Regions from separate parts of the Lysinibacillus sp. VIII_CA genome, predicted to be linked through region 1. Evidence: riboswitches for the same ligand, from Rfam matches in the RefSeq annotation. Region 1 holds a riboswitch; the other holds the start of a gene.

Region 1 (5,325 bases):
GCAAAGCAAATGATTGTCAGTGAGCAGACAAAGAAAAAGCTAATCAAATTGCTTATCTATCCTGTCATGCTAATTTCATTTTTATTGATACTATTTTTTATATTCCGAACAATTTTCTTGCCTAATATTGAAAAAATGGTGTCAAGCCGTTCGATTGAAGGTGAGAAGTCAAGCTTGGCTCTATCTAAAATATTACTGCATGTCCCCGATTACGTGATGCTAACATCTTCGATTGTGATAGTCAGCTTATTAATAGTACATTTCTTTCTTAAGCGCCAACCCATTCCTCTACAACTATCAATACGATTAAAAATCCCGCTTTATCAATTCTATATTCGATTGTCGTGGACAAGACAATTTGCTGCTTATTTAGGGAGTTTACTACAGAGTGGTTTTTCATTGCAGGCTAGTCTTCAAATTCTAGAGGAACAATCCTTTCAGCCTTTTCTACAGTATTTGTCGCGGCAAATTAAAGAAAGGGTAATCTTTGGAGAATCATTGACGCAAGCAGTACAGATTGTGTCTATTTTTCACAGGGATTTTGCTACTTTTGTAGAGCATGGAGAACAAAGTGGTTATTTAGGGAAGGAACTTACTTTGTATAGCGAATTACTAATGGAAAAGCAGGAGCTTCTATTGCATAAGTTACTAGCCTTCATTCAACCAAGCTTTTTTATTGTTATTGCTATATGTATTCTAGCCGCTTATGTTAGTTTACTATTACCAATTTATCATATGATTGATTTAGTTTAGGAGGAGCAAGATGAAACAAATCAAACAACAAAATGGCTTTACTTTAATCGAAATGCTGATTGTTTTGTTAATTATATCAATCCTTATTTTAATTACAATTCCAAATGTTACGAAGCACTTTGCTACAATTGATGAGAAGGGCTGTGCGGCCTATATTAATATGGTGCAGGGGCAAGTAGAGGCCTATAGAGTGGATTTTATGACATTTCCGACCCTTGAGGATTTAGTGAAGGAGGGCTATTTGAAAGAAAATGAAACAACTTGCCCTAATAAAGAAGAAATAGTCATTACGATTAAAGGAGAGGTACGCTTAGCAAATGCTGATGCAGGTACTCAAGGATAATGAGGGAGCGACAAAATGAGTTGGGCTTTACGATTCTCGAAATGCTAATTGTTTTATTCCTTGTTATGAGTCTAACAGCCATTGTGAGCAAATTTTCTATAAAATTAGCGGAGTCAAAGGAATTAGAGCGTTTTTTTACACAAATTCAACTAGATATTCAGTATATTCAAACCTATAGCATGAACCAGCGACAATATATCGCGATGAAATTTGAAAGCTCTACAAGGCGCTACGTTATTCAAAAAGATGCTTTTTCCAATCTATATGTCCGACCCTTTCCAAAAGGAGTTGAATTTTCCCCCGATGAGAGCTCTATTTATACGATTGTTTATAATGTAAATGGCAATGTCAGGTCCGCTGGCACTATTGCCTTTCACACACCACAGGGAAAGAAAAAGGTCATCATTACATTAGGGCGAGGGAGAGCAAGAATTGAATGAATCAGGCTATTCTTTTGTTGAATCGATTTTGGCTATGGGTATCTTAATGTTACTTTGCGGCTCCTTATTGCCCATTAGCTACACGATGAAAACGAATCTTATGAATAAAAAAATGGAAATGATTGCAGCTGAAACAGCTTACGAGGGCATGAAGCTATTTCAAGCTGTACAACAAACTGAGGGCACAAGAATCATTGAAGAAGTTGAGTATCAATGGGTGTTTAATGGTGAAGAGATTTGTGTTCGTTTTCACAATATACTCAAGCAACGACAAAAATGTATTCTCCTTACAGGTAATAGCAATGAATAATGAGAAGGGCTATACCTTACTAGAAGCGTTGTTTCAATTAATTGTGTTTGCGCTTATTTCTCATCTTTTTGTCCTAATTATGCTGTGGTATGCTGAAATGACCTCAACTATGCAATCGGATGAACAGGCGAAATGGGAGCTGTTTGTGTATGATTTCAATAAAGGTCTAAAGGATATTTTAGCGTTCTCCGTACGAGAGGATCAAAAAAGAATATCTTTTCAGACTAGTGAAACAGTCCACTATATTGATTGCTATCGTACTATTATTCGTGAACAAGTAAATGGAGGACATGTTCCCATGCTAAATGGCATTCATAAATGTCACTTTACCTATAGCGAAAATAGGCTGACTGTGTCGGTGGAAATGCCTAGTGGTATGAAAAAGGAGCGAACCTTCTATGTGCCAATTATTGAAAAATGACAGAGGGGCTATATTTTTAATCGCAATTGCATTATTATTTCTTGTAACTACTTTTCTTCTTGCGTATTGTATGTCATATGAAATGCAATTTCGAACTTATGACGGGCTCGAAAAATTGAATGTTAAAGCTACGATAAATTTATTGGGACAAATTTTGTCAGACAGTGTAGAATCGTAGTTATAAGAAGGTGATTCGAATTGCGAAAAATATATTTGGTTGGTTTTATGGGCAGTGGAAAAAGTGCTTTAGGAAGACGTTTAAGCTTTTTATTAAAGATGCCATATTATGATATGGATCATGAAATAGTGAGACAGCAAGGAATGTCCATCCCGCAGATATTTGAAAAGTACGGAGAGGCCCATTTCCGAAAAATAGAAACAGAATTTTTGAAAAGTTTCCGTGACGAGGCTTGTATTATTTCTACGGGCGGTGGAGTTGCGATCAATGCTGAAAATCGAAAAATTATGAGGCGTAGTGGCTTAGTATTTTTTTTAGATGCTTCGTTTGAGGATATTTATAAACGAGTTCAGCATGATCCCAATAGACCAATCGTACAAAGTTCGACTAAAGAGGAGCTAGAAAATCTGTATCATTACAGGAGAAAGTTTTATCGTGATGCAGGGCATATTCAGGTCTTGACAGAGGGCAGAACCATTCGTCAAATTTTAGAGTATTTAGTGTTTCAAGTAAAAAGGCTTAAAAACGAACGATAAATAATTAACAACCGTTTAATGTTCGTCTTTTATTATCTTTTAAAAAATGATTGCCTTTTCAATGCATTTAATGTTAGGATATAGACAAATAAGTAACTAAATGTTCATTGAATACTAAATAGTACCAAGATGTATCTTGGGCGGATGATTGTACGGGGAGAGAGCGTGGTTAGACGCCACCGAAGGAGCAAGTAGCAATGGCTATGAATCTCTCAGGTAAAAGGACTCGTATAAGACGCAACTCTGGAGAGAGCTGTAGTATAACAATAGCAGCCACCAAAGGGGAAAGCCGACTAATTGGCAGTATCAACCATGCGAGTTAGTCTGGTGTAACTTTCAGGTGCAAGGACAGAGAATCCCGAAAAGGGGTTCGTCTGTCTTTTTTTATGTCTATAGGTACTCTGTAAAAGCTTTACATTGCCGAGCCATGACTGTACCAATACAAAAAGCAGACGAACTACTACCAGTAAAAATGTAACTAACAATAAGGGGGCAAAAAAGAATGACGAATGAATTAAAACGTACACCTCTATTTGAAGAATACGCGAAATACGGTGCTAAGACGGTTGACTTCGGTGGATGGGAATTACCAGTTCAATTCTCTTCTATTAAAGATGAACATGATGCAGTACGTAATCGTGCGGGATTATTTGATGTATCCCATATGGGTGAAATTTTAGTAACAGGTCCCGATGCATTAAATTTTTTACAAAATCTTTTATCCAATGATGTTTCAAAAATAGCTACTGGCCAAGCACAATACACAGCTATGTGCTATGAGAACGGCGGTGTAGTCGATGATTTACTAACGTATAAGTTAGCTGATGACCACTATTTATTGTGTGTGAATGCAGCTAATATCGAAAAAGATTACGATTGGATGCTGGAAAACCAACATCAATATGATGTGACAATTGACAATCAATCAGATGCCTATGCACAAATTGCCCTACAAGGACCTTTAGCAGAGGAAGTTCTTCAATCCTTAACTTCAACTGATGTTAGTGCTATTAAATTTTTCCGATTCCAAGAGAATGTAGAAGTCGCAGGACATAAAGTACTAGTTTCACGTAGTGGATACACAGGAGAAGATGGCTTCGAATTATATGGAGCACCCGAAGACATTAAAGCATTATGGGGTAAAATTTTAGATGCTGGTCAAGACAAAGGTGTTGTCCCTGCAGGTCTAGGCTGTCGAGATACACTACGTTTTGAAGCGGGTCTGCCACTTTACGGTCAAGAATTATCAGCAACCATCTCTCCTCTTGAAGCAGGTATCGGCTTTGCTGTGAAATTAAATAAAGAAGATTTTATTGGTCATGATGCATTAGTAGCTCAGAAGGAAAATGGTCTTCCACGCAAACTAGTCGGCATTGAAATGATTGATAAAGGGATTCCACGCCATGGCTATAAGGTGTTTAAGGATGGTAAGGAAATTGGTGAAGTTACAACAGGAACACAGCTTCCTTCCTCAAAACGTAATGTTGGTCACGCGTTAATTGACAGTCAATTCGCAACAATCGGAAATGAAATGGAAATTGAAATCCGTGGAAAGCAACTAAAAGTAGTTACAGTTGAAACACCGTTTTATAAGCGTTCAAAATAATAGTTGAAAAGAGGGACCTACATTTATGAAACATCGTTATTTACCAATGACGGAGCAAGACCAAAAAGAAATGTTAGACGTAATCGGTGTATCCTCAGTTGATGAATTATTCGAGGATATTCCAGAGAAAGTACGTTTTAAAGGCCTTTATGACATCAAAGCAGCGAAATCGGAATCTGCTTTATTAAAAGAGTTAACAGCACTTGCTGCTAAAAATAAAGACACAAATGCGAATGTATCATTTTTAGGTGCTGGCGTTTATAACCACTATAAGCCAGTAATCGTGGATCATGTTATTTCTCGTTCAGAGTTCTATACAGCTTATACACCCTATCAACCTGAAATCTCACAAGGTGAGCTTCAAGCTATTTTTGAATTCCAAACAATGATTGCAGAGCTTACTGGTATGGATCTTGCCAACTCTTCTATGTATGATGGAGGTACAGCATTGGCTGAGGCAGGGATGTTGGCAGCAGGTCATACACGTCGTAAGAAAATTTTAGTATCTGAAACGGTACACCCAGAATATCGTGATGTTGTGGCTACATATGCCTACGGTCAATCTATTGAAATCGTAACAATTCCACATAAAGATGGTGTGACAGATATTGCAGCTTTAAAAGAGCTGATTGATGACAACACAGCAGCAGTTATTGCTCAATATCCAAACTTCTTTGGCCAAGTTGAGGATATTCAAGTAATCGGGGATATCGCGCATGAAGCAAAAAGCTTATTCGT
Region 2 (5,325 bases), on a different contig from region 1:
AGGGGATACATTCAACTCCATTATTCGTTTAGAAAGTCATCAACCAGGAAAGCCCTTTAATCCAATGATTAATGCTGGGGCGATTACTGTTTCCTCTATGATGATGGGAAATTCACCACAAGAGAAAATTGACAAAATCCTGCATTTTTTAGAGCAAATCATAGGCAAACCTTTAAGTATTAATGAGGAAGTGTTTCAATCAGAGTGGCAAACAGCGAACCGTAATCGAGCACTAGCCTACTACCTCAAGGATTCTGGTTTCTTAGACTGCCCAGTAGAAGCGGCTCTTGAGGTTTACTTAAAGCAATGTGCGATTGAAGTCAATGTATCCGATTTAGCGATGATTGGTTTAGTTATTGCCAATGATGGCTATCATCCGCTATTAAAGAAAAAGTTATTTCCTAAACAAGTGGCGAAATTAGCAAAGGCTTTAATGGTGACATGCGGTATGTACAATGCTTCAGGAAAATTTGCAGCATTTATTGGACTTCCTGCTAAAAGTGGTGTCTCCGGTGCCATTCTTACAGCTGTGCCTGGCCATGCAGGACTAGATTCACCCTTTCCTGCTGGCTGCGGGATAGGTATTTATGGACCAGCCATTGATCCAATCGGGAATAGTGTCGCAGGTGTCCAATTACTGAAACATTTAGCGACAGAATGGGATATGACCATTTTTTAAAAAGTAGAAGATGACTTCAGAGCTTAGTCTGAAGTCATCTTTTTTTCATTTTATATAGAATAAATAAGGCAATAAACCAAATAGGTGTTAGTAGCAGAGCTGTACGTGTTGCCTCGGAAATAAACATCACAATTAATAGAAAAGTAAAAAACGCAAGCACTACATAGTTGATAAAAGGTGTCAGCGGTGCTTTAAAGCTTGAGGCCTCATGAAGGGCACGATTTTTCCGTTTATAGATAATGTGAGAAATGATGATAATACTCCACACCCATATGAAGCAAATCGCACTAATAGTCGTAACGATACTAAAGGCATTCTCTGGCATTAGCTTACTTAACAGCGCCCCCACAGAGACAACAATTGCGGAAATAACTAGCGCGTTACTGGGAACACTATTTTTATTGAGCTTAGCAAAAGCAGGTGATGCTTGTTTATTTTTACCAAGATTAAAGAGCATGCGACTTGTTGAAAATAAACCACTATTACCAGCAGATGCGGCTGAAGTAAGCACGACAAAATTAATAATACCTGCAGCAATTGGAATACCTGCTAACGTAAATACTTGGACAAATGGGCTGCTTGCGGCAGACATTTCATACCATGGGTTGATACATAGGATGACAAATAGTGCCCCTACATAAAAGAGTAAAATTCGAAACGGTATTTTATTAATAGCTGAAGGAATGTTTTTTTGTGGGTTTGCAGTCTCGGCTGCCGATACGCCTACTAATTCCACACCGACGAAAGCGAAAACGACCATCTGAAAGGCCATTAAAAAGCCATATACGCCATTTGGAAACAGGCCGCCGTGAACCCAAAGATTATCTACTGAAACTGTTCCAGAGCTTGTTTGAAAGCCTGTCACTAACATAATAAGCCCAAGGATAATGAGTGCCACAATGGTAATCACTTTAATGATTGCAAACCAAAATTCTAACTCCCCAAATAGTTTGACCGTCAATAAATTCAGTAGTAGCAATAATACTAAACAACCGATAGCGGGAACCCATTGGGGAATATTAAACCAATACTGTGTATAGACTCCTACAGCAATAATATCTGCCATCGCTGTCATGATCCAACAGAACCAGTATGTCCAGCCTGTTACATATCCTGCCCATGGTCCTATGTATTCGGAGGCAAAATCCGTAAATGATGTATATCCTGAATTCGATAATAATAGTTCGCCCAATGCACGCATAACAAAAAAGAGTGCCGTTCCGACAATTAAATAGGCAAGAATGATGGAAGGCCCTGCTAACGCAATGGCTTTCCCGGAGCCTAGAAATAAACCGGTTCCTATTGTTCCACCAATGGCAATAAGCTGCACATGACGATTTTTTAATTCACGTTTTAATTGTTGCTGTTCCACGTTAATCCCCCCAAAGATGCATAAAAAATGATGACTGGAAAAATAAAAAGAGACTAGTTGTGACACTAGTCTCGGAAAAACGTCAGAATAACAAATACCATTTGACCACGGATGCTTCATCAAATCATCTTAATCTTTGTGTGGCATCGCTTAAAAAAGCTGTTATTACTCCTCTGTCCTTTTGCCTGAGATAGTGAACCCTTCGGCGACGCAAATGCGCTCTCTCCAGAACTGCTCCTGCTATAGTTTGATCCATAGCATTCATAGCTAATTAATTTTTATACTTAATATTATTTTAAGATATTATATATCCTAGCAGTGCTATTCCAATTATTCAACTATAAATTTATATTATTTTCAGAAAAATAGAAGAATGCAGTGCATACATGAAAAATACTAACGAAAATTAGTATTTTTGGACATACAAAATTTCTCCTATTATGTGAAAATGAATAAATTTGAAAGGCTTCTGGGAAGAATGATGAAGACCTTCAAAGTAGGTTCAAATAAGGTGGGACGAGGAAGCGGATGGCATAGTATGAACAAGCACCATAAATAGACACTTAAAATTTTGCAATAGATATAATATAGTAGAAACTCTGAATTTTTTGTATAAAAAGAAGTCGTCTCCTAGTTCTTTGAGACGACTTTTTTAGGGAAATATTAATATTTTTTGGTTTTTATTTTACCTGTCCAAGTTTTGAAACCGCCTTGAAGTTGGTAAATTTGGTTGTACCCACGTTTTTTAAGAAATAGTGCAGCACGTGAGCTACGGCCTGTATTTTGACAGTATAAATATACTGGTAAATCTGGGCGAATTTCTTTATAACGTTGACGTAGTGTTGTGGAAGGAACGTTTCGTGCTCCAAGAATGTGACCAGCATCAAATTCTTTTTGTTCACGAACATCGATTAGCTGTGCTTTACGATAGCCTTCAATAAATTGTTCTTGTGTTAAGTTGGTTACAGCTTTTTTGAGTCGTAGTGCATTAATACCGATGTATGCAATTATGACTACTAAAACGACACCGATTGTGATAAGTATGTCCAAGATTTTCTTACCCCTTTCTATCTTCTTTATTATTATAAAAGATGCGCTAGCGATAGTCCAATGAGTTTGATAAAATTAACTAGATTGTGGCGAATTCGTCTATCTCGCTTCAAAAGCAACAACTTGAACGGTAACGTAATCTTCGTTAAGGTTGAACCACAGGTGGGGCCTGAGGTACTTTTATAAATTGTAGGAGATGAACAAATGACAACTTGGTATTTTTTAAATTCAGGGAAATGTAGTCCGTCTTTTAATATGGCACTAGATGAAGCATTACTTGATTGGCATAGTGAGGGGTTAATTCCACCAGTCATTCGTTTTTATGAGTGGGAACCAGCAACACTATCAATTGGTTATTTTCAGCAGGCCAAAAAGGATATAAATTTAGACGCTGTACGAGAACAAGGCTTAGGCTTTGTACGTCGACCTACTGGTGGACGAGCTGTGCTGCATGAGCATGAGCTTACATATAGTGTCATCGTAACAGAAAGCTATCCCGATATGCCAGAGTCCGTGACAGAGGCGTACCGTGTGCTAAGTGAGGGAATCTTGCAAGGTTTCCACAACTTAGGAATGGATGCCTATTTTAGTGTCCCGGATACAGAGGAAAAAAGAGCAGACTTAAAGAGTCCAAAAAGTGCTGTATGCTTTGATGCTCCAAGCTGGTACGAGCTGGTAGTCGAAGGGAAAAAAATAGCTGGAAGTGCGCAAACACGTCAAAAAGGCGTTATATTGCAGCATGGTGCCATTTTATTAGATTTAGATCAAGAGAAGCTATTATCGGTCTTTAATTTTTCGAGTGAAGAAGCGAAGGATCGTATGCGCAGAAAATTACCGGAGAAAGCAGTAGCGATTAACAGTCTTGTGGATGAGCCTGTGACAGTTGAACAATGTGTGACAGCTTTTCGAGATGGATTTGCAAAATCGTTGCAAATTGAATTAAAACCATTTACACTTTCTGAGGAGCAGTTAGAATATGTCCGTGCATTAGAAGAAAAAAAATATGCATGTGATGAGTGGAACTTCAAAAAGTAAAAAATGGTATAAAAAAAATATTTTTAAGCTTTCAATCCTTGCTATTACAAGTAGTTCCGATTCTATTGAAAAAAGCAAGAGTTGAATTGAAAATCTATATATAGTATCTTTTTTAAAGACATATACACAATATGTAGTGTTTAACAACACATGATATTGTGTATTTATTTTGTAAGGGAGGCAAAACGATGGTACTCACAAATCATCAACCCGATGTAAACAATCAATTTGAACAGTTAAACAAAGATATCGAACAATTCCCGCAGGTACACCCTGTAACGCCTGATATGCACATCACGCACAAAGGTGTATCTAGACTTGTCATGATCGATCGCTACTCGTTTAAAGACACAGAAAAGAAAACACTGAAAGCTGGTGACTTTGTTGTTTTAACGGTCAAAGCTGATCCAAAATTCCCTGCACGTGGTTTAGGGACCATTCAAAAGCTGGACATGACTACAAAAACAGCAGATATTTTAATTGAGGAAGATTATCGTAGCGCTTTAGACGATCCAAAAGAGCAAGAAACGGGTGTGATTACGCGTTCAATTGACGTGCTAGAGAAGCCTCTTGAGATTTTTTATGAACAAATCGCTAAACGAAATGCAACAGGACTTGCAATTGTTGAAAAAACGCCAGAAAAACGTCAAGAATGGTTTGAAAAATTTTATGATCAATTAGTGTCCTTAAAATTCATTCCTGCAGGACGAGTGATATACGGAGCAGGGTCTGAAACAGATGTAACATTCTTTAACTGCTACGTAATGCCTTTTGTTGCTGATTCACGTGAAGGTATTAGTGATCATCGTAAGCAAGTAATGGAAATTATGAGCCGTGGTGGTGGAGTAGGAACAAATGGCTCTACATTACGTCCACGCAACACACTGGCACGTGGTGTAAACGGCAAATCATCTGGTTCTGTTTCTTGGTTAGATGATATTGCTAAATTGACACATCTTGTAGAGCAAGGTGGCTCACGTCGTGGAGCACAAATGATTATGCTTGCAGATTGGCATCCTGATATTGTGGAGTTTATTATTTCTAAAATGCAAAACCCACGTATTCTTCGTTACCTAATTGAAAATACAACGGATGAAACAATCATTCGTCTAGCCAAAGAAAAATTAAACTTCAAGCCGCTTTCTATGCAAGAAGAAGCTATGTATCAAGGCATTGTAAACTATAAAAG

Evidence for each region. A riboswitch is a leader RNA that binds a small molecule or an ion and turns the genes downstream of it on or off. The one in region 1 is predicted to bind glycine.
Region 2: another riboswitch for glycine. It lies ahead of ACP3VS_RS05490 (amino acid permease); the one in region 1 lies ahead of gcvT (glycine cleavage system aminomethyltransferase GcvT).

The regions. Positions count from the first base shown of each region.
Region 1 is NZ_JBNFXM010000010.1:135,896-141,220, forward strand. It holds gene comGB (competence type IV pilus assembly protein ComGB) at 1-753, shown strand, start outside; gene comGC (competence type IV pilus major pilin ComGC) at 764-1,096, shown strand; gene comGD (competence type IV pilus minor pilin ComGD) at 1,096-1,536, shown strand; gene ACP3VS_RS15015 (hypothetical protein) at 1,529-1,846, shown strand; gene comGF (competence type IV pilus minor pilin ComGF) at 1,839-2,267, shown strand; gene ACP3VS_RS15025 (shikimate kinase) at 2,466-2,981, shown strand; glycine riboswitch at 3,126-3,219, shown strand; gene gcvT (glycine cleavage system aminomethyltransferase GcvT) at 3,484-4,587, shown strand; gene gcvPA (aminomethyl-transferring glycine dehydrogenase subunit GcvPA) at 4,613-5,325, shown strand, end outside.
Region 2 is NZ_JBNFXM010000003.1:19,467-24,791, forward strand. It holds gene ACP3VS_RS05485 (glutaminase) at 1-679, shown strand, start outside; gene ACP3VS_RS05490 (amino acid permease) at 714-2,051, opposite strand; glycine riboswitch at 2,215-2,290, opposite strand; gene ACP3VS_RS05495 (rhodanese-like domain-containing protein) at 2,715-3,101, opposite strand; gene ACP3VS_RS05500 (lipoate--protein ligase family protein) at 3,306-4,136, shown strand; gene ACP3VS_RS05505 (vitamin B12-dependent ribonucleotide reductase) at 4,325-5,325, shown strand, end outside.